3 regions of the Bacillus sp. JJ1127 genome follow, and region 2 is predicted to be linked to each of the others. Evidence: riboswitches for the same ligand, from Rfam matches in the RefSeq annotation. Region 2 holds a riboswitch; each other region holds the start of a gene.
The links. Region 2 has a riboswitch for thiamine pyrophosphate ahead of tenA (thiaminase II). Riboswitches for the same ligand answer to the same signal wherever they lie in the genome.

Region 1 (12,858 bases), on a different contig from region 2:
GGCCACCATTTTATACCCACACATTCTTTGATTTAATGGTCGGTACAGCCACATTTACCTTTGCTGTTGCAACAATTGCTCTTCTCTATTGGTACTTTATTTATCGAAAAAAAGGAGCAGAATTGCCGAAGTGGCTACTATGGGGAACTGCTGCATGTGGACCGATTATGATGTTCGGTATTGAATGCGGATGGATTTTCAGTTGTAGCGGTCGTCAACCTTGGACAATTTATGGAATGCAGCGCACAATCGATTCGGCCACACGCGCTGATTTTGTCGGACCTTTATTTGTAGTATTCGTCATTTTGTATATTGGACTAGGCGCTTTAACGATTTTCGTACTACGGACATTCTTTAGAAGACATCCATTACAAAATGATTTAAAGCAGCAAGGAGGAGATTCTCGTGCATGAAGCAAGTATTGCGATTATCATCTTATGGGCTCTTATCTTCGTATATAGCATGTTAGGCTCCATTGACTTCGGAGCTGGTTTTTGGGGCATGGTATACGCCAAGCTTCCAACACTTGCTGGAAAGCTTGCCAACCGTTACTTATCACCCACTTGGGAAGTCACTAATACGTTCCTTGTTTTTGTTGTTGTTGCATTTCTTGGTTTCTTTCCAAAAGCGACTTTCACCCTTGCAACGGTCATGTTCGTACCTGTGACATTAATTTTAGTTCTCGTCGCCATTCGTAGTACATTTATGGTGTTTGCCTATTCCGTACCAAAATATGAACATACCATGCGCGTTATTTCTGGTATTACTGGACTTTTAATTCCCGCCTTGCTAATTACGGTTTTACCCGTAACAGAAGGCGCCTATATTACGACTTCTGGAGGCAAAGAAGCTCTATTATACGGAAAGCTTCTTTCAAGCCCTGTAATTTATTGTTATATGTTATTCGGATTAACTTCTGAGCTATTCCTGTCCTCTCTTTTTTTAGCTGATTTTGCAAGAGAACAACGCTCAGAGGATACGTATCGTCTTTATAGACGTAATGCCATCATACTCGGTCCAGCAACACTCGTTACAGCAATTATCGCCCTTGTTGTTATGGACCCAGAAACGCACTGGCTCATGCAAGGATTAATTAAACAATTTCCTTGGTTTACAGTCTCCATTATTTTATTTGTCATCGGATACTCTTCCCTTTGGTGGACAAATAAAAAATACGATTCACTCGGCTGGCCGCGAATCGCTGTTTTAGCAGTTGTTGCACAATATGCATTTGCAAGCTACGCTTATGGCGTTGCACATCTACCATATATCATTTATCCAGATGTCACTGTATCTACAAGTTTTACAACGAAAGAAACTTTTTACGCCTTGCTTATTCTCTATGCGATTGGTATCGCAATCTTGCTTCCAGGCTTTATCTTCTTCTGGAATTTATTCTTAAAAGATCGAACGTTCTTAAAGGAGAAATAATAATAGCCCCCTCTGCTACCGTCTTAGCGAAGGGGGCTTCTATATTTAAGTTAAGTACATGTGATCAATGAAGTAAAGAGGTGTTCAAAATCGTATACTCTATTTATCGATATAAGTGACTACCAGCTTCTTTAAATTCTCTAGCTTTCTCCTCCATACCTTTTTCCATTGCTTCCGTTGTTTCTAAATCATTTTCTTTTGCATATTCACGAATATCGTGTGAAATTCTCATACTGCAGAACTTCGGACCACACATGGAACAGAAATGAGCTGTTTTTGCTCCTTCTGCTGGTAATGTTTCATCGTGGAAATCCATTGCACGTTCAGGATCTAAAGATAAGTTAAATTGATCGCGCCAACGGAATTCAAAGCGAGCTTTTGAAAGTGCATCATCACGTTGTTGCGCTGTTTTATGCCCTTTTGCAAGATCAGCTGCATGAGCTGCAATTTTATACGTAATAACTCCTTCGCGAACATCATCCTTGTTTGGTAATCCTAAATGCTCTTTCGGCGTTACATAGCAAAGCATTGCAGTACCAAACCAGCCGATCATTGCTGCACCAATTGCAGAGGTAATATGGTCATATCCTGGTGCGATATCTGTTGTTAAAGGTCCGAGTGTATAGAACGGTGCACCTTGGCAAATATCAATTTCTTTCTCCATATTCTCTTTAATTAAATGCATCGGTACATGTCCTGGTCCCTCAATCATTACTTGCACATCATGCTTCCAAGCAATTTTTGTTAACTCACCAAGTGTTTCAAGCTCAGAGAATTGTGCTTCATCATTTGCATCTGCAATCGAACCCGGACGTAATCCATCTCCAAGAGAGAAGGAAACATCGTATTGTTTCATAATTTCACAAATTTCTTCAAAGTGAGTATATAGGAAGTTTTCTTTATGATGGTATAAACACCACTGCGCCATAATCGAGCCGCCCCGTGAAACAATCCCTGTCATACGCTTTGCTGTCATTGGAATGTAACGAAGTAGTACACCAGCATGAATTGTAAAGTAATCCACGCCTTGCTCTGCTTGTTCAATTAACGTATCACGATATACTTCCCACGTTAAATCTTCAGCAATCCCATTTACCTTTTCTAACGCCTGATAAATTGGCACTGTTCCAACTGGTACAGGCGCGTTACGAATAATCCATTCACGCGTTGTATGAATATTTTTTCCCGTTGATAAATCCATAATAGTATCCGCACCCCAGCGTGTTGCCCAAGTCATCTTTTCTACTTCTTCCGCAATAGAAGAAGATACAGCAGAGTTTCCGATATTCGCATTAACTTTCACATGGAAATTGCGTCCAATAATCATCGGTTCTGCTTCTGGGTGGTTAATGTTTGCTGGCAAGATCGCGCGTCCTTCAGCAATCTCCTTACGAACAAATTCTGGTTCCATCCCTTCCCGAATCGCAACATACTCCATCTCAGACGTAATAATACCGTTACGTGCATAGTGCATTTGTGTTACATTTGCACCTTTCTTTGCCCTAAGCGGCTTGCGATCCATTTGCGGGAAGACTGGTGTATGCTGAGATGCTGCCTTCACACCATCATCTTCTGGTTTCATTTCGCGCCCTTCATACGCTTCCACATCCCCGCGCTCAACAATCCAAGCATGGCGCGGCGCTGGAATTCCTTTTTCTAGCTCAACTTTGTACGCATGATCTGTGTATGGACCGCTCGTATCATATACACGAATCGGTGGATTTGGTACACCGTTTGTTTCACTTTGCTCAATTTCACGCATTGGTACTTTCATACCTTCACGTAGTCCATCAACATAGACTTTCTTACTCCCTGGTAAACTCGACTTCAATTCAATTTGCTCAGCTGAAACAGATTGCTTCATAATTTGTGTTTCCTCCCCTTTATCATTTCAAGAAACCTTCTTTGCTCAGAACCGCGAGTCGGCTCCTAATTAGTTTCAAGTATCTTGATTTGCACTTCACCCAATCGTAATGATCGGTTCCGCTTTTCTTGTGACAAGGACGAGAACAAAACTTGTGGCCAGCGCATACCAAATAAAAAAGCCAGGTCCATAGTAAAACAAGGACCTGGCTCATAAAGACATTGTTATGTAAAGCCGTTAACTTCCCTACGCTGGTACGAGCCAGATCAGGTCCAAAGGGTTAAGAAGTTATCGCACTTCTCTCTCAGCCTAAGCATCACTTAAGCACCCCTAGTTTATCACTGATTTAATTTTCAATACTTTCCCATCATACACGATAATCAGAAAAATACAAATAAATGAATTGTATTTTTACATATCGTTTTTTGTCTGCTAGTCGATATGCCTTCTCGAACAGTTGATAAATTGAAACCTTAATCGGGGATGAATAGTCTCTCATGCCGTGCGTAACCATCGAGTTAGGGTTATGAAACAAGCCAGGTGCTTTCAGCACCTGGCTTGTTTGTGTTAAATTGATGACTATTGCTTACGGTATCATCCACGTTAAATAATAAGCTTGTACATATGTCATAATACCAACAATGGTTACAAAGAATAGACTATGCTTTAATGTAAATCGGAATAAGTCAGATTCTTTTCCAGCAAGTCCTACTGCTGCACACGCAATCGCAATCGATTGCGGAGAAATCATTTTACCCGTTACACCACCTGTTGTATTAGCCGCAACAAGCAATACTTCTTTTACACCAACTTGTTGCGCTGTAATTGCCTGTAGATTAGAGAATAATGCGTTTGCTGATGTATCCGATCCTGTTAGGAATACGCCTAGCCAGCCAAGGAATGGTGAGAAGAATGGGAATAATCCACCTGTTGCCGCCAATGCTAATGCTAGTGTCGATGATAAACCAGAATAGTTTGCAATAAATGCAAATCCTAATACAAGACCGATAGATAAAATCGGCATCTTTAATTCTTGTAAGGTTTCTTTAAACGTTTCAGCTGCTTGTTTTGCACTCATTTTCAACACAAATATTGAAATAATACAAGCAATTAAAATTGCTGTTCCAGTCGCCGATATAACATCCAACTTTAATATTGCTTCATAAGGCGTTGGTTTATTTACAATCGGTTCTGCCTTCATTACTAGATTGTGCAAACCTGGAATTTCAAACTTAAAGACAAGACTTTCTAGAGCCCCGCCTGGAGCAAATAAAGATTTAAAGAATTTCTGACTCCAAATAACTACCATAATCGTTAAAATGATAAATGGTGACCAAGCCTTTACGACTTTTCCCGCTGTTAATCTTGGCATAGATGCAGTCGTTGCTGCCACTTCAGCATTTTCTTGATTAGATTGGTAGATTTCTTTCGGTTGCCACACTTTCAGGAATAACGATAAACATACTAAGCTGACAAGCGCTGATGTAATATCCGGAAGCTCTGGCCCTAAAAATGTTGCTGTAATAAATTGTGTAATAGCAAAGGAACCGCCAGCTACAAATAATGCAGGCCACGTTTGTTTTACTCCTTTGAAGCCATCCATTAAAAATACGATAAAGAACGGAACAAACATTGATAAGAATGGTAATTGATGCCCAGCCATTTGCCCGATTTTATGCGGATCAATACCTGTTACTTGCCCCGCAACTGTAATCGGAATCCCCATCGCTCCAAATGCTACTGGTGCTGTATTAGCAATTAAGCAAAGCCCAGCCGCATATAAAGGATTTAAACCTAGACCCGCAAGAAGTGCAGCAGTAATTGCTACTGGTGCACCAAATCCTGCTGCCCCCTCCAGAAACGCTCCAAATGAGAAGCCAATTAAGATAACGAGTAGACGGTGATCATTCGTAATTGATAATACAGATGCACGAATTACGTCAAACTGTCCTGTTTTTACAGAAATTTTATATAAGAATACCGACATGATAATAATCCATGCAATTGGCCATAACCCGTATAAAAAACCATATCCAGTTGCTGCCATTGCCATTGTAAACGGCATTTTATATGCAAATATTGCAACTAAAATTGTTAATACCACTGTAATAAATCCTGCCACATGCCCCTTCATGCGAAAAACTGCTAAAGCCAAGAAAAAAAAGATAATTGGAATAAGTGCGACCGCTGCGGAAACCCAAATGTTACCGAACGGATCGTAAACTTGCGTCCATGTGTTCATTGTCCCTCTCCCTTTCTGTAATCCCCTGTTTTAAAATCCTCATAATCATATCAATAGACTATCCGGTCATCATACCTTTCAGTCTAAAATAAAAAACGTCCAAGGAAAACGTTTTCATATCACTATATTTATACTTTACCATATCATTTCCTTTTTGGGGATATTTTTTGAAAATTTTATTATTTTAAACCGAATTTCTGCTTATTTATCCATTTTCTATTTATGAATAATAAAATAACTTTTTTTAAACAAACGTTTGATTTATTTTCAGAAAAGCTATCACCACAACCTTCCTCTGCTTAAACAAACGTTTGATTAAACGTTGTAATCAACCTTGAAACACTAAAAGAGCACTCGCAATTCGCAAGTGCTTTATCTTCTTCGTCTTTTCTTTTTTCTTCGCATAATTCTTTTACGACGTGTATTCAATTGATCCGCTATAATATGAAGTGCGCTTGCAGCAATAACTCCCATTACAAATGTCACTAATGATACATCGTGCTCTTTTGCCATTTCTACTAGCTTTCCGTCTAATACTGTTTCATTTAATATGTATAGAAATGGAGAAAAGACTAGTAGCATATACAAGATACGAATAAGGTCACCTATTACAATCGTATGCGTTAAAAAAGAACGATGAGGCATCACACATTGATACGGATACCAAAAGATCCGAAGTAATCCCCATTTATTATAGGCATTACTATGAGTATCTAAATCCGGTGTTAAAAAAAACGTACCAATTAAAAATCCAATCCCAAAAGTTAATAGAAAATCAAAATTTGTTAGTCCATATGAAACAAGCATAAACAAAACAATCGGCAGGGAAAGTAAGTTTATTTTCGTATGTGTTTTTCCTGATGGCATAGTGCACTTCCTCGCTTATGTTCGTACTGTCAGTCTATGACAGTTCTCACCTATTGATCTAATTTTTGATCGATAAACGATGTATCTATATCCGAACCAAACCAATCCGCTAATTTCATCTGTGCTTTTTCCTTCACATCTTCATTTACATGCATAGATGCTTGCAATAATGCAGCCGTTAATGCGCCTAAATCATCCGTATAACCAATCCCAGCTATAAAATCTGGAATCGCATCAATTGGTGCAATAAAGTAAGCAAGCGCTCCGATGATTGTTGCCTTTACCCGTTTAGGAACATCTGGCCTTTGCAACACATAAAACAGTAATAAACTCGCATAAATAACCGACTGTCCTGCTTGTTTTGCTACATGTTTTACTTTCTTCCAAAACGCTTCGACTGAAAATTTCCGCTCCATATAAACAGCCCCCATACTTTTTTTCATTATCAAAAAAACAGATATATCTTCTAAAAAACTAGCTTCGTTATTTAAGAAAAAGTTCATCAAATATACACATAGCTTACCAATGGAATTTCATTTTAACAGATAACAAACAAAAGAACAAGCGTTCGTATATTTTCTATATAGATACAAGTTAAAAAACCGACATCCCCCCTTTTTTAGATGGACGAGAGCATCTGACCGTCAGGGCCTTTTCCTACCACATATAAGGATGAAAACAAAGGGAGAATACAAGTGCAGGTCATGTTTTATTCTGCATAGCAGCGACTTGTATATTGAAAAATTAAAATGGATTTATATAACCATGTTCCCTCATAATAATGGCTTCCTAGCGGATTACATCATACTTTCTACTTATATTTCTTAATATAAAATATTGAATTCTGCTTAACATTCCCCTTTATCTTTGTTATATTTTCTAGTTGACGAGCATATAAACCAATGTTAAAGTTTTCTCTGGCAGTAACAATTAAAAAATACAAAAAGATGTAAAATGTTATAGTGTTTCTCAGAACTGAATTTTGTTGTATAATACAGAGATGACGTTATACTTATGAACCAACAAAAGAAACCAAAAGGGTATGCATAGTTAAAGTCGTACATGGGTGAATATCAAAAACTCTACTCATTGCAAAGAAAACTATGTATTTTTTATTTTAGCATTTTTCGCTCCAAAATCGACCAAGCCTGATAGAGAAAGGGTGGAATGGATGAAGGAATCTTTAAAATCACAATTTCATAATGTACGTTTTACTCTGTTCGTTGCTTTGGCTGTATGGCTGAAAACTTACATTATTACACGTACGAGCTTTGATTTAAAACTTGAATCTTTCATGCAAGAATTTATCTTATTCATTAGTCCATTAGCGACATCATTACTGTTTGTGGGTCTTGCATTATTCGCAAAAGGGAAGAAACGGAACTATATAGCACTTGGAATTGATTGTGTTTTAACAATCATTCTTGTTGGTAACGTAATGTTCTATGGATTCTACAATGACTTCGTTACTTTACCAGTCCTTTTCCAAACATCCAACTTTGGACAGCTAGGATCCAGTGTAAAAGAACTACTTAACTACAAAATCATCGTTGCATTTGCCGATATTATTCTTTTCTTCGTGCTATTAAAGAAAAAGAAAGACTTCGCAAAAACGGAACGTGTATCACGTCCAATGCGTTCTTTATATTTCGTTTCAACTATTGCTATTTTCTTCGCAAACTTAGGTCTTGCAGAAACTGAGCGCCCAGAGCTATTAACTCGTTCATTTGACCGTGTTATGCTCGTAAAAAACTTAGGTTTATATACACACCAAGTATATGACCTTGGCTTGCAAGCAAAATCAAGTTCACAAAAAGCATTTGCTGATGGTAGCAAATTACAAGAAACAGAAAACTATGTAAAAACAAATCAAAGTAAACCGGATCCAAATATGTTTGGCGTTGCCAAAGGGAAAAACGTAATTGTCGTTTCTCTTGAATCACTACAAACATTCTTAATTGGTGCAACTGTAAATGGTCAAGAAGTTACACCATTCTTAAACCAATTTGCAAAAGAAAGTTATTACTTTAATAACTTCTTCCACCAAACTGGACAGGGAAAAACTTCAGATGCTGAATTCTTAGTAGATACATCGCTATACCCATTAGACCGTGGTGCTGTATTCTTTACACACGGTAACAATGAATATACAGCAACCCCAGAAATTCTGCGTCAGCAAGGATATTACACAGCTGTATTCCATGCAAACAACGCAACATTCTGGAACCGTAACATCGTGTACCCTGCACTTGGTTACGATCGTTACTTTAACGAATTAGATTATAAAATTACACCTGAAACAAAACTAGGGTGGGGTTTAAAAGATATTGAGTATTTTGATCAATCAGTGGATATGTTAAAAAATATTAAGAAACCGTTCTATACACGTTTCCTTACTTTAACAAACCATTATCCATTTGATTACGATGAGGGAACAAAGTTCATTGAACCTTATAACTCTGGTGATGGTGTATTTGACCGTTACGTAGTAACAGCTCGTTATTTAGACGAAGCGTTAAAACACTTTATTGAACGTCTAAAAGCAGAAGGTCTTTACGATAACTCTGTTATCGTATTCTACGGTGACCACTATGGTATTTCTGAAAATCATAACCGTGCAATGGCACAGTTCTTAGGCAAAGAAGAAATTACAACATTTGATCATATGAACTTACAAAAAACACCAATGTTTATTCATGTTCCAGGTCAAAAAGAAGGTAAAACAATTTCAAAACCAACGGGTGAAATTGATATTAAACCTACAATTCTAAACTTACTTGGTGTTGATTCAAGCAATGACATTCACTTCGGTCATGATGTATTCTCACCAGATTATAAATCATTCGTTGTTCTTCGCGATGGAAGCTTTGTAACAGAACAATATATGTACACAAATAATACATTCTATAATCGCGAAACAGGCGAGGTCGTACAAGTACCAAAAGATGAAGCTCAAGCAATGATTGACCGTGCACAAAATGAACTGCACATGTCTGATAAACTCATTGAGGGAGATTTACTTCGCTTCTCTGACAGCAACAAAATCAAGACTGGCGAAGTAAAAACCGTTATTAAAGAAGACAAAAAGGGCGCCGAGTAATCCCGGCGTCTTTTTTTCATCCTCATTCATCATCTCTTTCCTAAACATAGTATTTGGAACTATATACTAAGATGTTAAAATTACATAATCTTCACTAAATATTTACATAAAATTTATGAAACATCTTTATAATTGAATTTATAAGCAAAGTCGCATATATTCCCCGTCTCTCATTTCAAACTTTATGAAAAGTTTCCTTTGGGGAATGTTAGGAACTTTTGTTAACAATTTTCTAGTGTTACTGGAAGTAACACGAATTGTCTTTAAAGGACGTTCTGATTTGTCATCCATCAAGCCTTTAACAAGACAATGTCCCTATGAAACATAGCTATCCTCCTTATGCAACATTCATGCTGAATGTTGCTTTTTTTATCGTAAAAAGCAGGATTCTTATTGCTCATTTTCGAATTTGTATATGCAAAATACAATAAAAAAATTTTCACCTTCACTGATGGCCCTTATTCATCTGATCCTTACAGGCTAGCCCCTTTTTATTTCCAGCACATTTTTTGCTACCTACAAATAGCATCATGAAAAGAATTTACATAACAACAACCAAAAGGATTTTTTACTTTAGTAAGTGATATAGTAGCACCCTTACTTTGATCACGACTCACTATTCAAACGATTAAGAAAGGATGGGACGTAAATTGACATACGAAAGATTTGTATTATGGAATGATACTGTTATTGATACAAATAAAAAACAAACGTACATACAGTTAGAAGAACGGGGATTACAATTTGGTGATGGCGTCTATGAAGTCATTCGTATCTATAAAGGAAACCTGCACTTATTAGATCCACATTTAACAAGATTATATCGCTCAATGGACGAAATCGAATTAACACTTCCATTCTCCAAAGCTGAACTCATTACATTACTCTACAAATTACTCGAAAATAATAACTTTCATGAAGACGGAACAGTCTACTTACAAGTATCTCGTGGGGTCCAAGCTCGTGCACATGCATTTTCTTTTGATGTAGCCCCAACAATCTATGCCTATATATCAAAAAAAGAACGACCTGCCCTATGGATTGAATATGGGATACGCGCTATATCAGAACCTGATGCACGCTGGCTTCGCTGTGATATTAAATCACTAAATTTATTACCTAATGTATTAGCTTATACAAAAGCAGAACGTAAAGGTTGTAAAGAAGCACTTCTCGTTCGTAATGGCATCGTCACAGAAGGGAGCCACTCTAATTTCTTTCTTGTAAAAAGCGGTACTCTTTATACGCATCCCGCCAATCATTTAATCTTAAACGGGATTATCCGTCAGTATATTCTATCTTTAGCCAATAAACTACAAATCCCTGTGCAAGAAGAACTATTTAGTATTCGTGATGTTTATAATGCAGACGAGTGCTTTTTTACAGGAACAACCGTGGAGATTTTACCTATGACACATCTTGATGGAATTGCTATTTTGAACGGTCAAGTTGGTCCAACCACAAAATTACTACAAAAATCATTTGTACAAAGTTTTTCGGTTTCTGACATCTCATTATCTTAAATGCGTATAGTTTCACTCTAATCATTTTTCAATATATGGATTTCTAGTGAAAATCAAGGTGGTAATTCACACCTTGATTTTGTTTTGTAACCTTTTTGTCATATTCGGATTCCCTTATAAGACTTGACAGTAATCGACATGCCTTTTAGAATTTTTAACAGTTGGTAAATATTTCATCACTATATTACAGACAGAAAGGAATCGACAAACATGAAAAAATATCTTGCTGGTCTTGCGGCAGTGTCTGTAGCAGGAGGCGCAGCCCCGACACTTGATAACGTTCAAGCTGCACCTGAACAAAATGCACAAAAGCCTGCTGCACAAGCTATTCAAGCCGCATCACAAAACAATTCAAATTACAAAGTGACTGCTGACGTATTGCTCGTTCGCGCAGGGTCTAGTACTTCTCACGATATCATCTCTCGTGTTTACGAAGGACAAGCACTAAACGTGATTGGAGAAGAAAATGGTTGGTTCAAAATTAACCATAATGGTCAAACTGGTTATGTTAATGGCGAATTTGTGTCAAAAAATGGCGCTGCAAAAACAAGCGTAAGTGCAGGTGGAAACAACAAAGTTACTGCTGATGTATTACGTGTTCGCACAAGCCCAAATAATTCCAGTTCCATTGTAGGACGTGTATATGAAGGACAAGCATTAAACGTAATTGGCCAAGAAAATGGTTGGCTTAAAATTAACCATAATGGTCAAACTGGTTACGTAAGTAGCGAATTTGTATCCGGTGCTTCTTCAAACGCTAGCTCTACAAATAATAACAACAATAACAACACAGCTGTACAACCAGCAAGTGGAAACTATACAGTCAATGTATCTTCCCTTCGTGTTCGTACAGGTCCTAGCACTTCTCATACAACTTTAGGCTCCGTTCCTAAAGGACAAGTTGTACAGGTTGTAGGAGAAGTTCAAGATTGGTTTAAAATTAACTATGCAGGACAAGCTGCTTATATTAGCAAGGACTATGTAACAAAAGGTGGCTCCGGCGAAAATACCATTCAAGGTAACAAAGAAGAGCCAAAATATCAAAGTGGGAATGTAACTGTTCAAACTGGCGGTACTTATGTTGTTAACGCAACATCTCTTCGCGTTCGTACAGGTCCAGCTACATACCAAAGTGTTATCGGTGGCGTATTAAATGGTCAAACATTAAACGTTACCGGTGTTGAAAATGGTTGGTTTAAAGTTAACCATCAAGGACAAACTGGTTATGTAAGTAGCGAATTTGTAAAGTTCGTTAAAGGCGGCACAGATGCACCTTCACAGCCAAAACAACCTGAGCAAGAACAACAACCACAAGGATCCGTTGGTGAATACTACATTAATGCATCTGCATTAAATGTACGTAGTGGCGAAGGTACAAATTACAGAATCATCGGTGCCCTTCCTCAAGGTCAAAAGGTGCAAGTAATTTCTGAAAATTCCGGATGGAGTAAAGTTAACTACAACGGTCAAACTGGCTATATCGGAACTCGCTTCCTATCAAAAACACCAGTTAGTGGCGCTGTAGATAATAAACCTAACAAACCATCTAACGTAACAGATAACAATAATAATCAAAATCAAAATAATAATACAAATAACAACAGTGGAAATGCCTCTTCTATACTTGCATACGCACAATCAATGGCAGGTGTACCATATGTATGGGGTGGTACTTCTGCTAATGGTGTTGACTGCAGTGGTTACATTTTCCACGTCTTTAATAAATTTGGTCATAACATTAGCCGTCAAAGTGTGGCAGGATATTGGAGTAGCTTATCACAAACTTCAAATCCTGAACCTGGTGATTTAATCTATTTCAAAGATACTTATA
Region 2 (15,398 bases):
CACAGGTTTATTTAAAGTACCAGAACATAATGCAATAAATGCTACAAGCGATAATTCGCTAGTTAAGCCAACACCATGAATATCTTGAATGTGCATGAAATAATCTTTCGTTGTTGTACTAATTGTGCCGCTAATGTTTTTATTATTTGCTTTAAAGAATCGAAAAGCAGTGTCAATGCTTTCTTTTGCATCGCGATCCGAATTTAATCCTGTTCTTTCAAATTTACCACTGCCGTTTACAACTTCTGTTTCTAACTTATAAGTACCAATCATCCCTGTTTTCCCACGAGCAACAGTATAAATATGTCCAGATTTGTTTATCCCCTCTGGAATTAACGTTCCTCCCCCTTGTTCCGAAACAGATACAAACTCTTCATTCATCGTTTCATTATCAATGTAAGAAAAATTAACATCATAATGTTCCATTCCGCCAATTTTCTTTAATTGTTCTTTTACTCGTCTTCGTCCTACTAATGCATAGAAGCATTTCTTCCACATCATCTTTTGTATAATCGCCGTTTGGATATAACAGTTTAATCAAACCAAAAACAGTTTTCCGCACTGTGATAACATCACGTTGATTCAAGTTGTTTCCCAATCTAAAGAATTGATCAAGTGCATCCGAGAAAGAACGTTTACGCATTTCTCTTAAAAATTCAGCTAAATGATGGAGTTTGGAGAAATCTCTTTATAAATATGAGATTTCCCCGTTCCTCTTGGTCCAAGTTCACACAAGTTATAATTATTTTCTACAAGCGGCTCCATACCTGTAGAACGAATTAAAACATCAATCCATTCTTCTCAATTATTTCCTTATAAAATCTCTCAATAATTAAAATATCCATATCTTAATTATTATACAGCAAAAAACCCGCAACACCCCATCCATTACATGAAGGGTATTGCGGGTTCAGATATTTATATAAGCATTTTCTTTATGCGTTATAACGATTTCTTCTGCGTTCCATTCTTGTTTGGCCTTGTGTTGTTTCTGTTTTCTGATGTTGGTACTCTGTAGGCACCGTATGATACGTTGGAGCTCTTTCTTCACGATTTGGTTCATACGTACGTATTTCTTTTGATTTAGCAGATTTCCCGCCGAATTTTAACATCTTAACTTTTAATCTCGGCAAACTCGGAATACGAATCTTAAATGTAGGCTTAATTCGTTTCTTTTTTTGTTTGAATAGATTTGTTGTTCCTTGTTTTTCATTACTATTGTTACGATTTAGTGCGTATGCAAGCAATCCACCAAGTATAAAGCCTACTACTAGTATAAGTAGATACAATCGTTCTGTAGTCAGTAAGTTCATAATACGCCCAAGAACTGCTAATGATTGGATTTGTTTTATATCCCATAGTAAAGCTCCCCATAATGCAAGTAAACCTAAAGTAATTGCATATGTACGGAATCGGAACACGAATGGAATCAAAGCAATACATGCTGCAATTTTTGCATTTGCTAGTAACGAGCTAGTTGTTACGTATTGATTCCAAATTGCCATAAGGAGTGTGATAAATGCCGCATAAGCTAACCAACTACATATTCGTGAATGCATTCGTTTTGCATAGTAACTTCCGAAACTAGTGAAAAATAATAATCCCCCGATAAACAATGACAATTCTAAAGGGATTTGCTTCATAAAACCCGCAATTGGAAACAAGCAGCTGAGCAGCATTAACAGTACATCAAGTTTCTTCATAATTTCTCATCCCTTTCAATTTTTTAGCTTCTATATCGTAAAGCAAATGTTGTTGTTTTTCTAGCATTCCTCACTTCTAAATAATCACAATACAAAGGCATGTTTCATAGCTTAATACTACTATTCCTAAAAGACATCTTAATCCTGCTTACATCAAAAGTAAACAAAAAAACAAAACTATAATTGACAATAGATAACTACATTTGTATACAGAAATGACAAATCCCGCTATTTATGGATTAGCGGGATTTTCAAATTATCTTAAAGAATGATACCTCTTTTTATTCATATCTGATTATAACTATTCCGACTTATAGAGTTACATCTTCTGCTTTTTCATTCACTGGCCACTTTTCTAATGTATAAGCCATTTCCCAAAACGAGTATTCATATTGACTACTAATAACAAAGTGTTGTTTCATACGCTTACGATCGGCTTCTGTTACTGTCGCAGCAATCCTATCTAATCGTGCGATTTGTTCTTCCACTAAAGTACGGAACCAATCCGATCCATATGCTGCAATCCATTCTCGATAAATCGGTTCTTCAGGCTTACATTCTTTCAAGCGTTCACCAATTTCATAATAAAGCCAATAACATGGTAAAATTGCTGCAATAATGTCTCCTAAATGCCCTTCATAAGCAGCACGATACATGTGTGATGTGTACGCATAAGCAGTTGGCGCTGGAACAAAAGAAGCCTTTTCTTCTTCAGTGATTCCTAATTTTTTTGCAAAATTCTCATGCAGTGATAATTCAGCTTGATATGTATTTTGTGCATGATGCGCCATACGAGCTGTTGTTTCTAATTCAATAGCTTTTGCCGCTCCTAACGTTTGTACTCTAGCAAAATGACTTAAATAATATGAATCTTGTAATACATAATAGCGGAAACTAGATAAATCTAACGTTCCTTCCCCTAATTTTTTTACAAATGGATGCTGGAAACTTGCTTCCCAAATTGGATGAACTTCTTTACGTAATAGCTGTGAAAATGACATTTAAATCCCTCCGATGAATATGTATAAAATTTCTTATTAGTCAATTACTAACGATTCAACTACTTAGTCCAAATCTAAATGAAATTTCTCTTAATATAGGTACTCAGTATAGAAATGATCAATATAAAAACCACTTTCTTTAGACAAGTAAAAAAAGTGGTTTGGACATTATAAATATCATTTTCTGTCACTTCCACTTCCCTACGCTGGTATGAGCCAGATCAGGTCCCAAGGGTCTCAAAAGTACTCTTTGATCTCAGCCTATATAGGCACCCCTAGCGGATAGATAATAACTATGTAGTTTTGATATTCATCATAGCACAATTCAGAAAACAGTCAAATATATGAGTATAGAAGTATCAGTTATTTAGTCCTACTAATTTTTCAATCTGTTCCTTCACATTCAAATCACAAACACCGCCGTGATAACAAATCACTCTCTCAATATCAAATTCTAAAAATCTTCTAAGCGATTCTGTAGCTGTTTTCATATCTGGTGTTGTTCGCGGAACAGGCCCGTTTAAATTTCCACCAACATATACCATAGCGTCACCTGTGATTAATGTTTTATGCTTTTCACTATATAAACTAATATGTCCCGGCGTATGCCCTGGTGTATGAATGACTTCAATGCCTCCAACAAAGGGCAATCTTTGTCCATCTTTTAATATTTGATTTACTTTTGCTTTAGGAGGATTTTTATATAGGAATTGCATAACTTCTGGAAGTGCTTCCCACTGATCTTTACTCATTTTACTTGGATCTGTTTTCATTAAATGCAATTGCCCTTCAATATATGGCTTATCTAGTTCATGTGCATACACTTCAATAGATTGATCTGCTTTCTGTTGTATTTCAGGAAGACTTCCAATATGGTCTATATCTTGATGAGTTAAAATAATTGCTTTTAACTGTTCAAAGGGAACACCAACATCATTCATTGCATCATGAATTTGCTTTAATTGTCCTGGCATACCAGTATCGACTAATATAGCTGCTTTTTCATCCCAAAGTAATGTTGGATTTAATTCAAATCCTTGGATTTTCAATTCTAAAACTGACAGTCCATTTTCTATTTTCATGTTACATTTCCTCCTCGATACATAGATTAGTGAAGTTATTGCTCTTACTAAAATGTATCACGCTAGAGGAAAATACGTCAATTAACAAATAATTAATCATAACACAAAAATAATTATTTGTCAATATTTTTCGTTGTGATTCTCATTTTATTAAAAACTGATCTTCTTTTTTATCACATATCTTTTCGATACAAATTAATCAAATCTTTCAACGCCGCAGCAGCTGCCCCTCTTGGATTTGATGCACCTCCAATGGAAGTAACTTTACCCATCGTATCTGTATGGAAGGTGACTCCTTTTTCTGTTCCATTGACATTAGCAAGCGGATGACCTTGATTCAATTCGCATGGACCTACTTTTAATTTAACAATTCCAGAACTATCTTTATATGCTGTAGCTATTAATTTTAGAGATTTGTTCTTTTCCTTTGCTTTTTGGATATCTTGCTTTGTAATATGTTCTATTCCTTTTACAAATATATCATCCAGTGAATATTCTGTTTGTAACAAGCTATTTGCCAATAATAATAGTTTACAAGCGCTGTCCATACCATTTATGTCTAATGTAGGATTCGTTTCAGCAATTCCTTGTTCCTTTGCTTCTTGCAATGCTTGTTGAAAAATTATATTTTTTTCATCCATTTTTGTAAGGATATAATTCGTTGTCCCATTCAGTATGCCTTCTATCTTTTCAATTTGGCATCCTGCTAGGCTAAATTGTCCAATATCTAATGTAGGTAATGCTGCGGCAGTCGCACCGCTATAACGAATACGCACATTTTTCGACTTTGCTTTTTCTTTTATTTCTTTCCAATTTGTAACAAGTGCACCCTTCGAAATGCATACAACATCCATTTCATGTTGGATTGCTTTTTGGATGTAATACTTTGCAGGTTCGCCATTTTGTAAGTTAGTAGGCGTTGCCTCAATTAGTACATTACCATTCCATATCATTTCCGCTTTTGCCTTCGGATCATATACTGCATAATTTCCTAACGCATTCGTGCCTATTCCAAAAGTAAGAAGTTGTTCTAGGTGTAAACCGTTACCATCATAAATAGATACATCCCGCCCAACAATCCCTACTATTAAAAATTCGATATGATACCTTTCTTTTAAAGTAAATGATTTCTCATACACTAAACGTACAAGTTCTTTACTCACCGCTCCATACCCTGTTAAAACGACTTTTATTTCCATGTTATTCCCCTCAATTCTCTTGGTGTGAACCTATTAATTCCCCATATCTCCATCATAGTATTCTATTTGTGGTATTGCATTAGCTAATTTTTAAAATAAATAGTTTTATAAAACAATCGAATGAAATAGATCTAATGAAAATAGAAATGCTAATACTTTTTATTTATTGTTCTCCTTTTCTTTAAAAATAAACTTGTAAAAGCACTAAGTTTATTTTCCTTACATAAACTTTACTATAATACTTCCAGAAAGGTGGTACACGTATGCCTCTTATTCCCTACACTGAAAGTGATGTTGATTTGTTAGCACGTTTAATTCGTGCGGAGGCTGAAGGTGAAGGACCACAAGGCGAACAACTTGTCGGTTGCGTTGTAGTAAACCGTGTATACTGTGATTGCTTAGATTTCAAACAAATACGTACTGTACATGATGCAGTGTATCAAAGCCCAGGTGGATTTGAAGCAGTGCAGTATGGATATTTTTACCAACGTGCTCGTGAGTCAGAAAAAGACATAGCAAGACGCGTCTTACAAGGTGAATGGCGCTGGCCGGCAAGATGGTCCCTTTGGTATTTCCGTCCGACAGGCAGTTGTCCACCAGAGTGGTATAATCAGCCATTTGCAGGACAATTTAAAAGACATTGTTTTTATGAACCAACTGGTGATGAATGTCCGAAAATGTATACGAGATGAAAATTTACGATCTATAATCTATCAGTTACAATCTTAAAAACACAAGGATTTGTATTCGCAAGTCCTTGTGTTTTTAGTTATGTTATTAACAAATTTATTTAACTTGTATTTGAAGTGCTACGTTACTTACTTTCAGAAATCTGATCATGACACTAATTTTTCAATACCTATTACATAAATAAGCAAATGAGGACCGTCCGATTTATTAATAGTAAATCTATACCGACATACACCCCCTCTTTTTAGATGGGAGAGAGGATCTGGCCATTCATAGAAGCGGTCAAGCCCTTTTTCTGCCACATGCGAAGTAAAAAACAGAAAGAACAAACGAGCGGAGGTTACTTTTTATTCTACATAGCAAGAATTTAGATGTCGAAAAATTAAAATAGATTTATATAATACTAAGGGGTACTTTTTGATTCCACCGTTGATGCCTAACTTTTCTGAATCGAAAGGTTTATTACAATTTTTATCGAATTGTATATAAGTCCATTTGATAGAAAGAAAAAATCGCTAGAACAATTAGAATGCAGTATCAGTGTCTAAATTAAGGAAATGTCTTCACTAAAATGAATAAACATCATTTTTCCAAAAATTTGTACACTGAATAAAAACAAGAGTCAAAGACTGTGTCTAACTTATTAGTTTATTTAATCATAGGAAACTGTAGGTGAACAAAATGAATCGAATTGAGCACATTAGACAAGAAGAAAAAAAATATCACGATCTTTGTTATGACCAATACAAATTATTCGAAGCTGGCTCTTGGCTTCATCAACCTGTAAAAACAGTAATGGAGATGATGAATTATTTTGAAGGTCAAGATCAAATAAAAGTACTTGATCTTGGTTCTGGCGTAGGAAGAAATAGTATTCCAATCGCTCAAAAGATAATCGATGGTGGCGGTAAAGTTACATGTGTCGATTTACTGGATTCCGCATTAACAAAATTAAAAACAAACAGCAAGGAATATCATGTCTTTGATGCAATCGAAACAATCAAAGTAGAAATTGAAAATTATGATATTCAACCTGAAAGCTATGATTACATTATTGCAGTATCCAGCTTAGAACATGTTCACTCAAAAGAGGCCTTTGAAAAAGTACTCTTATCCATAAAAAATGGAACTAAACATAACGGCATCAATTGTCTGATTGTGAATTCTAATATTCAAGAAATTGATATAGAAACAAACGAAGAACTAGATGCATTAATAGAAGTAAATCTTCCTACTGAAATAATGATGAATATACTTAAAGATATTTATAAAGGATGGCGAGAAATACACATAGAAGTAAAAAATTTATCATATAACATCATCCGGAATGAAAAATCCATTCAATTAAAAACAAATGCGATCACTTTTGTTGTTCAAAGATTATAACCTGTAAAATAATAAAGTGGTAATTATACTTACATCCACACTACGTATAATTACCGCTTTTATTCGTGTAAAATACATTTGACACCCTATATTTCCATGTTTATACTATTGCATGCAAAGACTTTTCTACACTTAAGGAGGGGTGAAAAAATGAATCGAAAGAAAATTGTTCTCATAATTACCTTACTACCGTTAATCGGGCTGCTTATGCACGGAACCTATAAATACATAACCGAAGGAGAAATCTTGGGTGGGACAATTTTTGGAGTGTCTTTACTCCTCAGTTACTTCCTAAACCATATTACATGGGGAGATCCAAACGGCATATCCGAAGAAAGTCAAGATGAAATGGGACAGCAAATTACATATAAAAGTTTCAAGGTTGGCTATTTTGTTTTAATCGGCATTATGTTTGTTTTACTAATTTGGACAGAAGAATTTTCTATGCTTCATTCACTTAATAACATTCATAATTTCCCTTTATTTATTACGTTTTGCTCTTCATTCCTTGTTATTCCATTTGTAGAATTCATTGTTTCTAGAAGATACCAATAAGAATACTATTCATGCAAAAAAGCCTTGTTTCTCTCTTTATTTTAGAGAAAAACAAGGCTTCATTTGTAAGGAGTTTAATAGTTCTTTTGTTTACGATAGGATTTCTTCTGCCATTGCGCTCAGTTTGTTTACGGTTCTCCAGTTACGCAATGTTGCTAGGGTACGAAATTTTTGAAATTGATTTGTTAGTTTAGAATTTCGAATACTCCTCTTGAAAAACAAATATACTTCTTTCCCTTCAATATGATAGTCCTCTACTTCATTTTTAAAACGAAGTAGTTGCTCAACTTCTTCGTCAGAAAGATCTTCAGCCAAAAAAGCGACGTGTAGACTTTCACCTTCTAACTTTCCTTATGTATGCTGACCCTCACTTAATTTGTGCGCTTCTCTACTTTTTTGTTCATTACACTGAACAATATGACTAACGATTGGTTTTATTTTATCAGCTTGAATAAGACGACTCAATTCCTACAGTTGTTTTCTACTTGGCTGTAACCACAATTTAATCTTCTTTGCTAATGAGGTGAATTTCATTCTATACAAATAGATTGAACAACTATACTTAAAATGCCACCGCTAGCTTCATATGTATAGCGGTGGCATTAAGTATATTTTTACATGTTTAAAAAAAAGGACAGTCTATTTGATCAATATATTCCCAAGGCTCCTTTTCCATACATCTCGCAAGTTCTTGTTTTTCCATCATTACTTTTTTACAAGGACTGACTTCAAATTTTAACGTAGATGCATGTTCAACATATAAAGAAAAAACATGGCTGTTCGGTAAAGTTTTCGATACATCAACATCTCCGACCTGTTTAAACAATTGCTGTACACCGTAAAAAAAGAAGCTTGTTACATTCGATTGTTTATTCAACCAAGCAATCATTTCTGGAGGTACCGAGTGATTTATATATATTTTTACTCTATCACCACGTTTATATCGTTTATATCGTTTACGCCGCATGCTTACACCAACTAACTTAATGTTAAATTCGTAATTCTTTTTGTTTATGTTCCCTATACCTTGGAGAACAAGTGTATACTAATAATCCACGTGCATTTGTGAACAGTGGGTTTTCTACAAAAGTTACATTTTTCAACCTTCCTTTTTGTTTTAAAATCGATTGCAAGCTATTTTTAATGATGACTGCTCCCCCACCATAAATAAATACGTATGGATCATCTTTCATATCGTCAATCTTATTGATGATATCTGTCGCAACCCGTGCCGCTAAACTTAGAAGTGCCTGTTGTGACTCTTCTACTAATAAAGGATTTCTAGGATGATTCTCATTTAAATAAATTTGATTAAACTCTGTAATACTATCTATCGCTTTTGTCGGATACTTTCTGTTCCATCTTGTAATGATTTGCAATAAAGTTTCTTTGACTCCATAGGCCAACCCTTTACTCAATTGCGGCCTGAAATTCACTCCATATGAAACAACCTCCTCAGTTGTACCCGCACCTATATCAAAAGATAATAATGTTTTGTCAACGAAATCTATCTCAGAAATTATATCGTTTTCTTTTTCAACTTTGTGCTTTAAAACATTTCCTTCCTCATCATACACAATCCCCCAAGTACCAGATGCTCCTTCAGGTAGGCACTTACAAAATTCAACCGAGACGTTTATTGTGACATCTCTTCCATTTGGATAATGAAAAACAATCTTATGAGTTCCCATATAACGTTGCGCATTTTCTGCTGCTATTTCTTGTGTAATAATCTGCATTGGAAGAGCAACTGATAAATCATAACGAATATTGATACGATTCGAATTCGGATTATGACGCATAGCACTAATTGCTAAACCTGATAAAATTGTAAGAATCATCAATTCATCTGTTGACTTATTAGATTTCTTTTCCATTTCTGTCCCTTTTAATTGATCTTGAATAACTTTTTGCCCAACAATGTAACGTACGTTGTTTAGCATTAAAGATGGAGAACTAATGGTTACATCAATGTGATTTTCTAATTCAGATATTGGTATATCCACTTCATCCAATAAACCTGTTGATTCTCCAACGTATAGCGAATAAATACTTGGAATATAAATTGGCTTTTGTCCTTTCACCATTAATTTCAGACCATTATTTCCAGCGTCTGCACCCGCTTTTAGAAGTATAGACATAGATACCCCCTAATTTAATCTGACATCCCTACCCAATATATGCAGACTCAAACTTTTACATTCAATCCAGATAAAATCTTTTTTATTAATGTGCTTCATTTTACAGTGAGCAATACCCTTATAACCGAAGGAATAATTCTAGGGGAACCATATTTGGGGTCTCTTTCATCCTCGGTTATTTTCTAAACCAAATTAGTTTCAAAATAGGTTATTTTATTCTAATTGGTATTATGTTTATTTTATTAATTTTTACAGAAGGATTTTCTGTTTTCTATTCCCTTCATAACATTCATAACTTCTCTTTATTTATTGCGTTTTGCTCTTCATTTCTTGTCATTCTATTTGTAGAATTCATTGTTTCTAAAAGATATCAATAAGAATACTATGTATGCAAAAAGCCTTGTTTCTCTCTTTATTTTAGAGAAAAACAAGACTTCACTTGTAAGGAGTTTAATAATCCTTTTGTTTACGATAGGATTTCTTCTGCCATTGCGCTCAGTTTGTTTACGGTTCTCCAGTTCCGCAACGTTGCTGGGGTACTAATTTTTTGAAACTGGTTTGTTAGTTTAGAATTTCGAATACTCTTCTTGAAAAACAAATATACTTCTTTACCTTCAATATAACAATCCTCTACTTCATTTTTAAAACGAAATAGTTGCTTAACTTCTTCGGCAGAAAGCTCTTCAGCCAAAAAAGCGACGTGTAGACTTTCACCTTCTAACAATGCATTCGTCTCATATGGACAGTTTTTGATAACTTGTTTCATATCTTGACTCGTTCTTAACATAACAGGAACCGCAAAACCAAAAACTTCTTCAATTTCATGTTCAATTCGTTGACGCAAAAGGTCTACTCCTTCTTCAGATTCAAAAACTACATTCCCACTTTGAATATATGTTCGAACCTTATGTAAGTCTAACTTTTCAAAAACCTTTTTCAGTTCCGCCATTTTAATTAATTTATGTCCACCTACATTTATTCCCCTTAATAGTGCAATATAAATAGTCATTATGTTATCCCTCATTTTTATTAAATCTAATTACCAAACCTATTATATACATATCTATTCTTCTTCAACATAGACTCTTGTCCCTTTAAAATACCAGAGCATTATACGAATTACATCGTTATATTCGTTGTTTCTTTTTCATATTTCTCACGTACTCGTTCTAATTCTTCCAACATATCATGAATAGATAGCACCTCAAACAAAATAATCGATTCGCTAGAAAAATGATGATGATAGTTATGTGGTTTATGCTCTGCTAAATCGCTCTTATGACCCCAAAATTGCTGATCTAATTCATCTATAAGTTGATAATGCCTATAATCGATTTCAGAACAATGATTACGCAATATACTAATCATTGACACAATGGCGCTATGCAATGTTTCTTTTTCTTTTTGTGACCATTTACATTCCACTATAGGTGCATGTGTTAGATTATCAAGATGATAAATAATTTGCTGAAGTATATGGAGTTGTTTTTGAACAGATAGAAAACTATGCATTTCATTTTTCGTATGGCGATGGTATTTCCAATCCTTCTGTTCATATTGAACAAATTGAACGGCCCTATGTAAAAGTAAAGTTAATTTTGAAATGCTATGAGCTATTTCCTTTTTTATCTGTTCTCCTTGCATAACTTGGTTTAACCATTCTTCCATAATATTTGCTGTTTTCAAAAACAATTCATTTTTACAACCTATAATTGTTTTCCCGTAATGGGGAGGTAAAATAAAGAAATTTACTAAGGTAGAAACGATAATTCCTGTTGAAGTCGTCGCTAATCGAACTAAAAAAGCTGCAAAATAGTGATTAACTGTAATTGGAATCATAGCTACAGCTGTCAAAGTGGCAACTAATGTACCTGCATATAATTTTAGCTTCTGACACGTTACAATCGTAAACATAGCTGCTAATGCATAAGAAAGTGCTTGATGACCAAATAAAAATGTAAAAGTCATCGCATAAGCTGATCCAATTGTTGAAGCTGGGAAACGAATTAATCCTTTTTTAATCGAGTCTGTTGCGGTCGGCTCAATTGTTACAATTGCTGTAATAACAGCAAAAATTGTTGGGATTTTAAAAAAGTCACAAACTAGCACTGTAAGAAAAACTGCAATCCCAGTTTTTATCACCCGGCCCCCAATAAAGTTCCATTTTCTTACTTGATTCATTCATTAATTCCTTCATTTCTGTCTCATTTTTCTATCTATAAAAAGTAATATTCCACTCTATATCGTAACAAATGAAAAAGCTTACCGCATGAAATTTTTTCAGAAGTAAGCTTTTTATTACATTATTTACTTTTACACCGGTAAATATAAAACGAGTTGTCTTCCAATTGGTCCCATTCTTCTTTGACCTCTATCCTCAAATCCTACTTTTAAATATAATTTTTGTGCTGGAATATTCCGTTCATTTACAGCAAGTACAATTTCGTTTTTCGTCGGAAAATAGTACGATACAAAAGCCTTTAATAATTCTAATGCCTTTTTTGCATAACCTTTTCCTTGCTTTTCGTAGTTGATTGAAAAAGAAACTAAGAGTAATGCATCATGATTATTCGTATACTCTCCGATTCTTTCACCAGTTTGAAGTGCAAAAATACCAACAGGTACTTCATTATCTAAAATAACAACTACATTTCTAGTTGGATCTTTCTTTGCCTTTTCAAGCAACTCACTTGGTTTCGACGTGAACTGAACTTGTTCACTAGGTAAAGTAAATGTTTCTATTATTTCTTTATATTGTTCCTTATAAGGAACAATTTTAATTTCCCCTGTATGTAAACTCATTTCTATCTCCCCATTCTTCCTAATACTAAATTAAACCCTGCTGTAATTTAGACCGAACCTTTCCATCCAAAAAAGTAATCTCAGCAAATGATTTAGGAGCACTTCCTTTCCAGGCGAAGGTTTGTTTGTGATTTGCTGAGTCTTTATCTCCTTCGTCTATGAGTAAATCTCCTTCAATTCCTATTAATTCTTTTACTTCGTTGTAGGTCATTCCTTCATTTATTTGTGAGAAAAGACTTCCATCAATTGTTTCATTTTTCTTTTTTTCTGTCACAGTTGAAGAAGTTACAGTGTGTTTCTTTTCTTGTTTCTTCTGATCACACGCTGTCATACTTAAAAATAAACAAAAACTACATAATATGAATGCGCTTTTATTTTTCATAATTCAAGTTGTCCCTCCCATTATTATTAAACCATATATTTCCTAATCAATAAATTGAATATTATATATTTAACAAACACATAAAAAAATCCCGCACTTTTATAGTACGGGATTTGAATTATCTTTTCAGGTTATTGTTTGATTGATCTTCTTGTTCTTTTCTTAACTCATTTTTCTCATCTTTTGGTAACTGTTTATCACTTTGTTTAATCGGATTTGGTTCTCTGTTTTCTATTATATCATTCGGTACTTGTGGCATAACACGGCCAACGATTGCCGCAAGTTCATCAAGAATTCCCTCGCCTGCTTTGCCATGTTTAATTTGATTGCCCATTTGCTTTAATCGTTCATACGTGTCAACGTCTGCAACCACAACCGCATTTGCACCATTTGGATCATGTTTTAAACTTTCAGCAACAGAATATTTTATTGACTCTACGCGAGAGCGATCTAATTTCGCTTTTACATCAATACCTACCACTGCATATTTTCCAATAACTACTGCTGTTGCGTTGTTTACACCTGGTATACTAGACGCTAATGAAGCTAAATGATCTGCCACTTTTTCGTTCGGTTTTGTTGTACCCTGTGTATAGCTAACATTTCTCATGGATACATTTTTTTGTTCTGGTTTTTCGTGAGCATTCTCTTTTTTACTTACACTACACCCCGTAATAGCAAAACAAATCATCAGCATATATATAAGGATTTTCATCATTCTCACCACTTTTTCATTGATGTTTAATCATAAATCTTTTCGACGGACTGCATCTTTTTGACTTTTTCTTCAGTACCATCATTTGCATTAATAAAGATTTGGTAAGTATCTTTTCCCAATGTTCCAATAAATTCATAGCATAATACTTCTTTATGATTATCATTTACAACAATCGCTTTACGTTCTTCCATCACTTTCACATCTGGATTGATTTTCTTCCTTGCATCAGCTGCGGTTAATTTTGCAGTTGGGATGGTTCGTTTTTGATGTGATGCTAAATACTCTTTTGCGGAAAAGCCAACAATTGATCCATCATCTAAAGCAATCTTCATTTGAATTGCTTCTGGATAAATACGCACATTATTTTCATTTACAACGTACGTAAATACACCAATGTTGTCATATTGGGAACTATCGTATAGTTCCATATTCTTAAACTTATGGTCTTTTAAAAAAGCTAGTCCTTTACTTCCAGCATCATTTAGACTAATTTTTTGTTCCTTAATTTCACGGTTATTCATCACCCAAATTGGATACCCGCCTTTTCCCGTAATATCCATATAGGATTCACTTTTTGTGGCTGGATCTTGAATCTTTACACTATAAAAGGCTTCTTTCGCGCCTTTTCCACTTTTCTCAACCTCTATTTTTTCATTTCCTTTTAAATTCAAAAATGATTTTGCGATTTCCGCTGCTTCATCTTTTGAAATGGCCTTACCTTCTGCCTGAAATCCGCCTTTTGTACTTTTTTGCATACTCGTAAATGTCGGTCCAAAATCTTTTGAAGCGTATGATGTTACGTTCTTTTCAACTGTTTTAAGTCCATCAATAATTGTGTTATCTGCTGGAGTCTTGTCTGATGCAAGAGCTAGTTCTACATCCATCCAGCGCAAATTATTTTTCAAAGCAAGATGCTGTACTTTTCGAAGTTCGTCTTGAATATTTTCTGCATTTGAATATAAAGTTTGTAGTGTTTTATATTCTTGATCGTTTAATGGTTCCTTCTCTAAATCACGAATTGCGGTGCGATAACTAAAATCTCCAATATTCGCCAGAAATTCTTCCGTTTTATTAAATGGCATTAATGTTAAAGGTAATTGCCCTACATTAGACCGAGCTTCTGATGTTAAACGCCATACATCTGCTAGTGCAGGTGATAAAGATGTCCGTGAATTCATCGCAAGTGTTGTTCCGATTTTATCGTGTAATAAATCAACCTCATATGCTAAGTCATGAAATGCACGCTGATAGCTGTTTTCTGCTCGAATGAGGACTGCGTTTTTCTCTTGATGCTCTTTATACCCCCAATATCCCGTTCCAACTACACCGATTGTTAACAATACAATTACAATACCTCGTAACATGTTTCCACCTCCGCTCTATTTACAGAAAATATGTTTACCAATTTTTTTGATTTGTGGACGACTCCAAATCCATTTACTCGTTGCAGTATCCGGATTGAAATAATAAATTGCATTTCCTGTCGGATCCCAGCCATTTATCGCATCTAATACAGCTTTTTTCGCCGTTTCGTTTGGTGTTAAATATATTTGTCCATCCGCTACCGCAGTGAAAGCACGCGGTTCAAAAATTACACCTGAAACAGTATTAGGGAACGACGCACTTGTGACACGATTCAAAATAACCGCCGCTACCGCAACTTGTCCTATATATGGTTCACCACGGGATTCACCATAAACAGCATTCGCCATCAACTGGATATCATTTTGAGAATAACC
Region 3 (4,976 bases), on a different contig from region 2:
TCGCTAATGCCTTTCTTTTTTGTTCCGTTTTCTTTGAACATTTCTCTATAATAAAAAGCATCTGAACACTCTCTGTTCAGATGCTTTCTTTACTTTCTCATATAAGGAGCTAATATTCTTAAAATCTCCGTTTTATCTTCTTTTAGCTCAAGGGATGTTAACATATCCATCGTTCGAGGACGAGGTAAGTTAACTTTCACCTCACCTACAATTGCTGCTGGTCTTTGTGACATAATAAACACCCGATCAGATAGTAATATTGCTTCATCTAAGTCATGCGTTACCATCACAATCGTTTGTTTCTCTTGATGCCAGGAATCTAGAAGCCAACGATGCACTTCCATTTTTGTGAAAGCATCTAACTTTCCAAATGGTTCATCAAGTAGCATAATAGGTTTTTCACATAAATAAGTACGAAGGAAACTAATCCGCTGTCGCATACCACCAGATAATGCATCTGGATAATGATTTGCATATTCAGACAGACCAAATTGTTTTAATGCTTCCATTCCTTCTGCAAGACGCTCTTTCTTCGGCTTTCCCTCAATTTCCAATGGAAGCACAATATTTTGCAAAGCTGAACGCCACGGAAGCAGTAAATCTTGTTGCGGCATATAACTCACGATATCTTGTTTTTGGACAAGTTCGTCATTATACATTACCTCTCCACTAGTCGTCTCTTCGACACTCGCAATCATATTTAATAACGTACTTTTTCCGCAACCACTTGGCCCTACAAATGAAACAAATTCACCCTCGTGTATCGAAGCACTAATCTTCTCTAACACATTTTTCCCATCGAACGCCTTCACAACATCTTTTATTTGTAATCCGCTCATTTTTCACTTGGAAGGAATTCATTTGTAAAGGCATCTTTTACATCAATTTTCTTTTTAATAACTTTGTTATCATATAAGAAATTCATGTAATTTGTCCAAACTTCTTCCTTTTGTACTCCCCATGCTTTTGCATCATCCTGATATTTTGTACTTAACCACTTTTGGCTCTCTTGCACTAAATCTTTATTAATATCTGGTACGTTTTTGATTAAAATATCAGCAGCTGCTTTCGGATCCTTAATCGCAAAATTATATCCTTCCGCTGTGGCACTCATAAATTTTTTCACAAAATCTTTATCTTGTTTCGCATGCTTTTCACTTGTAATAATAACAGGGCTATAAAAATCTAGTGCTGGATCTAAATCTTTTACCATAATTGTATTTAATTCTTTTCCTTGGCGCTTCGCTTCGATGCCATCCCATCCATAGTAAATCCATTCAAAATCTGCGTCACGACCAATCGATTTAAAGAAATCTGTTTGTCCAAGCACAATTTTGTTTACTTTACTAAAGTCCGCTTGATGTTTATCCATAATTGTTTTTAATGTTGCTTCTTCCGCTGGTGCTCCCCAGCCTCCATAACGCTTGCCTTCAAAATCTTTCGGTGAAGTAATATTATCTTTTTTCAAAGATGCAAATGCAGATGTGTTATGTTGAATAATTGCTCCAATCGAAACAACTGGAATTCCCTCAACACGTGCAGATGTTACATTTTCTTGATAACTCACACCAAAATCTGCTTTTCCTGAAGCAATCATTTGCTCTGCTGATACATTATCACCCGGTTGAATAATTTCTACATCTAAACCTTGCTTCTTATAATAATCTTTCGTCTTTGCTACATATAAACCAGTATGGTTTGTATTTGGGAACCAGTCTAAAACAACTGTTACTTTCTTCCCTTTATCTGTACTTTCTTCTTTCTTCGCCGGATTACAACCAACGACACCTACTGCGAGTAGTGCAGCTAGCATAACTTTTAAGCCTTTTTTCATTTTCTGTCTTCCTTTCTGTATATCCATGGTGCTGTTATTCTTGCCATAAACTCTACGATAAAATACAAGAGCAATGTCACCATGACGATAATAGCTGCGATACCGAAGACACGAGCAGTTAAAAAGGATTTTGTCGCTCTTGTGAGCATAACTCCTAATCCTTCACTTGCTCCAAGCCACTCCCCAATAATCGCCCCCATCACACTATATGTGACAGCAATTTTTAATCCCGAGAAAAAATACGGAAGCACGGCAGGGAATTTTACCTTTTGATAGATTTGCCACTTTGTTGCACGCATTGTTTGTAATAACTTGAGCATGTTTTTATCTACCGTTTGAAAACCTTCTACGATGCTAAGGGCAATCGGAAAGAAGCAAACAAGAATAACAACCATCACCTTTGGTAACATGCCGTATCCGAACCAAATAATAAATAAAGGTGCGAGCACCACGATCGGAATCGTTTGTGAAATAACAAGCAACGGATTAATTAAAATGCGAAAGAGCGGAATAACATCCATAATAATAGCAATACTCGTTCCAAGCAGAATCGCAAAAAATAACCCGATGATAACCTCTTGCAATGTTTGCAGCGTATTTGGCAGCAATAAATCCTTCATTCCAATCAGTTCCTGTACAATAGCAGAAGGCTTCGGTAAAATCCACGATTCAATTTGAAATATTGAAACCGATCCTTCCCATATAGCAATGAGAAGGATAAGCCAAATCGTTGTAATTGTTATGTTAGATCGCTTCTGGTTTTTCATATTCATCACGATACTTCCATACCTTTTCATCAATCGTTACACCTGTACTTGGACGATAATGGATTTTAATAGAAGTAATAACTTCCTCTGCACCAGCATCGACGCAAGCTTGTTGTGCACGTTTAATGACATCAAGAAGTACGTCTAATTCTCCTTCCAGTGTTGTTTCCATCGCTCCTACTTCATAGCGAACGCCTGATTGTTGTACGACTTCAATCGCTTTATCAACAACTGCATATAAATCTTTCGTTTTTGCTTGCGGTACTACTGAAAATGAAATTGTAACCTGTTGTGACATGCTAAAATCCCCCTTGCGAAATATGTTTGTAAAAAGAAAAGGCTTTCCTACCATCACGTAGGAAAGCCTTGTATGCAAGTTATTATAAAATAACATATGCTACATCACTTTAAGTAACTCCCTACGCTGGCATTATCCAGATCAGGTTGAGGGTCGATGTATTCTTACATCCTCTCAGCCAATTGGCTCCCCGGTTCTTAATTCGTTTTCATTGTAGCATGATTTATTTTATTGAACAAACAAAAGAACAAGGTGTGGATTTTTACCACACCTTTTTTACATTCTATTAACTTTTAAATTCACCAATTAGTTCTTGTAATTCTTGAGCAAGCCAACTTAAGGATGTAGCTAACTCCGCGATATCTTGAACAGACATTTCTTGCTCTTTCATACTCTCTTCTACATTGCTGCTACTATTCGCATATGTCTTAGCAATATGGGACAATTCATCAACAACTTGAGCAATTCCTTGGCTGCTTTGGAAAATATCATTTGAATTACTAGAAACGTCTTTAACTTGATTCGTAACAGATTGTGCCGATTTTGAGATTTTTTCGAAGAAGGCACCACTGCTCTGGACAAGTGTAATCCCAGATTCTACTTCTTTCGAACCTTTTTGCATCGAAACTACAGCTTCTTCAGTTTCTGCTTGTGTTTCTCCAATTAATTTAGCAATATCTTTAGCTGATGCCTCAGTCTGTTCTGCTAGTTTACGTACTTCGTCTGCTACAACAGCAAATCCTCTCCCTGCTTCCCCAGCACGAGATGCTTCAATAGAAGCGTTTAAAGCAAGTAAATTTGTTTGATTCGAAATTCCTGTGATAACAGTTACAATGTCGCTAATTTGTTTTGAGCGATTTTCTAATGAATAAATAATAGAAGATAGATCTTGCACTGCACTTTGAATTAAGTTCATTTGGTTAATGATTTGATCAATGACTTCATTTCCTTCTACTGAATGATGCTCCATACCTTCAGACGCATTTGCAACCTGTTTAGCAGCACCTGTAATCTCTGCTATTTTACTTCCCATCTCATGTACAATATGTAAACATTTTTGTACAGAAGCTTCTTGAGACTGCGCTCCTTCATTTAAACCTTCCATAGAGCTTGCAATCTCTTGAACTGCCATGCTGTTTTCCTCTGTACTTGCTGATAGTTCTTGTGAAGAAGAAGAAACTTGTTCTGCCGTCTGCTTTACTTTATCAATAATCGATTTAAATTTTTCAATTGTAGTATTGAAATAGGTATTAATAATCCCAATATCATCTGGTCGCTCTCGTAATTGAATACTTAAATCTCCCTCACCTACTTTACGTAACCCTTCACGTAACTCTTGTAACGGAGCTAAAGAACTGCGGACAATAAAAAATTGAATTACAGTAGCAATTACTAATGAAATAGAAATAAAGATTAAGCCTTGTATAATAAATTTTTGCTTTGTACTAGGAACGATAGAAGCATCTACATCAGCTGCAACAACTGCAATAATGTTTTTTTCTTGATCAGTAATTGGTTCTAATATCGTTACCCATGTACCCAAATCATCTTTATACACTTCTGTCATTTGTGCCTTCTTCGTATCCATTACTTTATGGTATGCGTTCATCCAACGATCAGGCATATCAAAATAATCTCCTGGTTTCACATTTAGGGACTCTGCTACCTTGGTGCTTAAACCAACAATTTGCGGCTCACCCTTTTCATTCGTTTTTGGACCCATTACATATGCTTGTCCCACGCTTTTTAATTTTTTTGTAACCCCATCTAGTTGCTCCGTTAGCTTCTCTTTCTTCACTCTTTGACTTGCAGGGTCCTTCGCAATATCTTCAATCATTTGCTTGTCTAACTCATTTAATACAGTATCCCCTGTTTCAATAGATTGTCTTTCAAATAAAGACATCATGTTGTTTTGGAACATATTAAAACCGAGTACTCCCATACTTGCAACAAGGGTTAAAATAACAAGGACGGTTAATAATACATTTTTCTGTAAAAACGATAACTTGTGCCAATATTTCTTCATCAAAATTACCTCCTTTATTTTTCGTATAATAAGATATAGAAATATAAATAA

Region 1: another riboswitch for thiamine pyrophosphate. It lies ahead of thiC (phosphomethylpyrimidine synthase ThiC); the one in region 2 lies ahead of tenA (thiaminase II).
Region 3: another riboswitch for thiamine pyrophosphate. It lies ahead of V7183_RS20430 (MTH1187 family thiamine-binding protein); the one in region 2 lies ahead of tenA (thiaminase II).

Annotation. Positions count from the first base shown of each region.
Region 1 is NZ_JBALQK010000131.1:500-13,357, reverse strand. Features, by position in the region: gene V7183_RS13500 (cytochrome ubiquinol oxidase subunit I) at 1-413, shown strand, start outside; gene V7183_RS13495 (cytochrome d ubiquinol oxidase subunit II) at 406-1,431, shown strand; gene thiC (phosphomethylpyrimidine synthase ThiC) at 1,535-3,295, opposite strand; TPP riboswitch at 3,522-3,637, opposite strand; gene V7183_RS13485 (lactate permease LctP family transporter) at 3,882-5,537, opposite strand; gene V7183_RS13480 (metal-binding protein) at 5,910-6,404, opposite strand; gene V7183_RS13475 (YkvA family protein) at 6,455-6,820, opposite strand; gene V7183_RS13470 (LTA synthase family protein) at 7,576-9,504, shown strand; gene V7183_RS13465 (D-amino-acid transaminase) at 10,143-11,027, shown strand; gene V7183_RS13460 (C40 family peptidase) at 11,238-12,858, shown strand, end outside.
Region 2 is NZ_JBALQK010000211.1:6,582-21,979, forward strand. Features, by position in the region: partial or broken gene V7183_RS19340 (BREX system Lon protease-like protein BrxL) at 1-801, opposite strand, end outside; gene V7183_RS19345 (DUF3959 family protein) at 936-1,703, opposite strand; gene tenA (thiaminase II) at 2,015-2,704, opposite strand; TPP riboswitch at 2,886-2,991, opposite strand; gene V7183_RS19355 (MBL fold metallo-hydrolase) at 3,064-3,786, opposite strand; gene V7183_RS19360 (homoserine dehydrogenase) at 3,960-4,985, opposite strand; gene V7183_RS19365 (cell wall hydrolase) at 5,249-5,677, shown strand; gene V7183_RS19370 (class I SAM-dependent methyltransferase) at 6,357-7,061, shown strand; gene V7183_RS19375 (hypothetical protein) at 7,212-7,616, shown strand; partial or broken gene V7183_RS19380 (DUF1697 domain-containing protein) at 7,707-7,961, opposite strand; gene V7183_RS19385 (hypothetical protein) at 8,239-8,583, opposite strand; gene V7183_RS19390 (ParM/StbA family protein) at 8,606-9,757, opposite strand; gene V7183_RS19395 (DUF1697 domain-containing protein) at 10,224-10,766, opposite strand; gene V7183_RS19400 (aromatic acid exporter family protein) at 10,877-11,938, opposite strand; gene V7183_RS19405 (GNAT family N-acetyltransferase) at 12,071-12,559, opposite strand; gene V7183_RS19410 (hypothetical protein) at 12,585-12,941, opposite strand; gene V7183_RS19415 (YhcN/YlaJ family sporulation lipoprotein) at 13,060-13,656, opposite strand; gene ypeB (germination protein YpeB) at 13,683-15,023, opposite strand; gene sleB (spore cortex-lytic enzyme) at 15,039-15,398, opposite strand, start outside.
Region 3 is NZ_JBALQK010000228.1:306-5,281, forward strand. Features, by position in the region: gene V7183_RS20415 (ABC transporter ATP-binding protein) at 90-839, opposite strand; gene V7183_RS20420 (ABC transporter substrate-binding protein) at 836-1,834, opposite strand; gene V7183_RS20425 (ABC transporter permease) at 1,831-2,607, opposite strand; gene V7183_RS20430 (MTH1187 family thiamine-binding protein) at 2,579-2,899, opposite strand; TPP riboswitch at 3,001-3,102, opposite strand; gene V7183_RS20435 (methyl-accepting chemotaxis protein) at 3,186-4,925, opposite strand.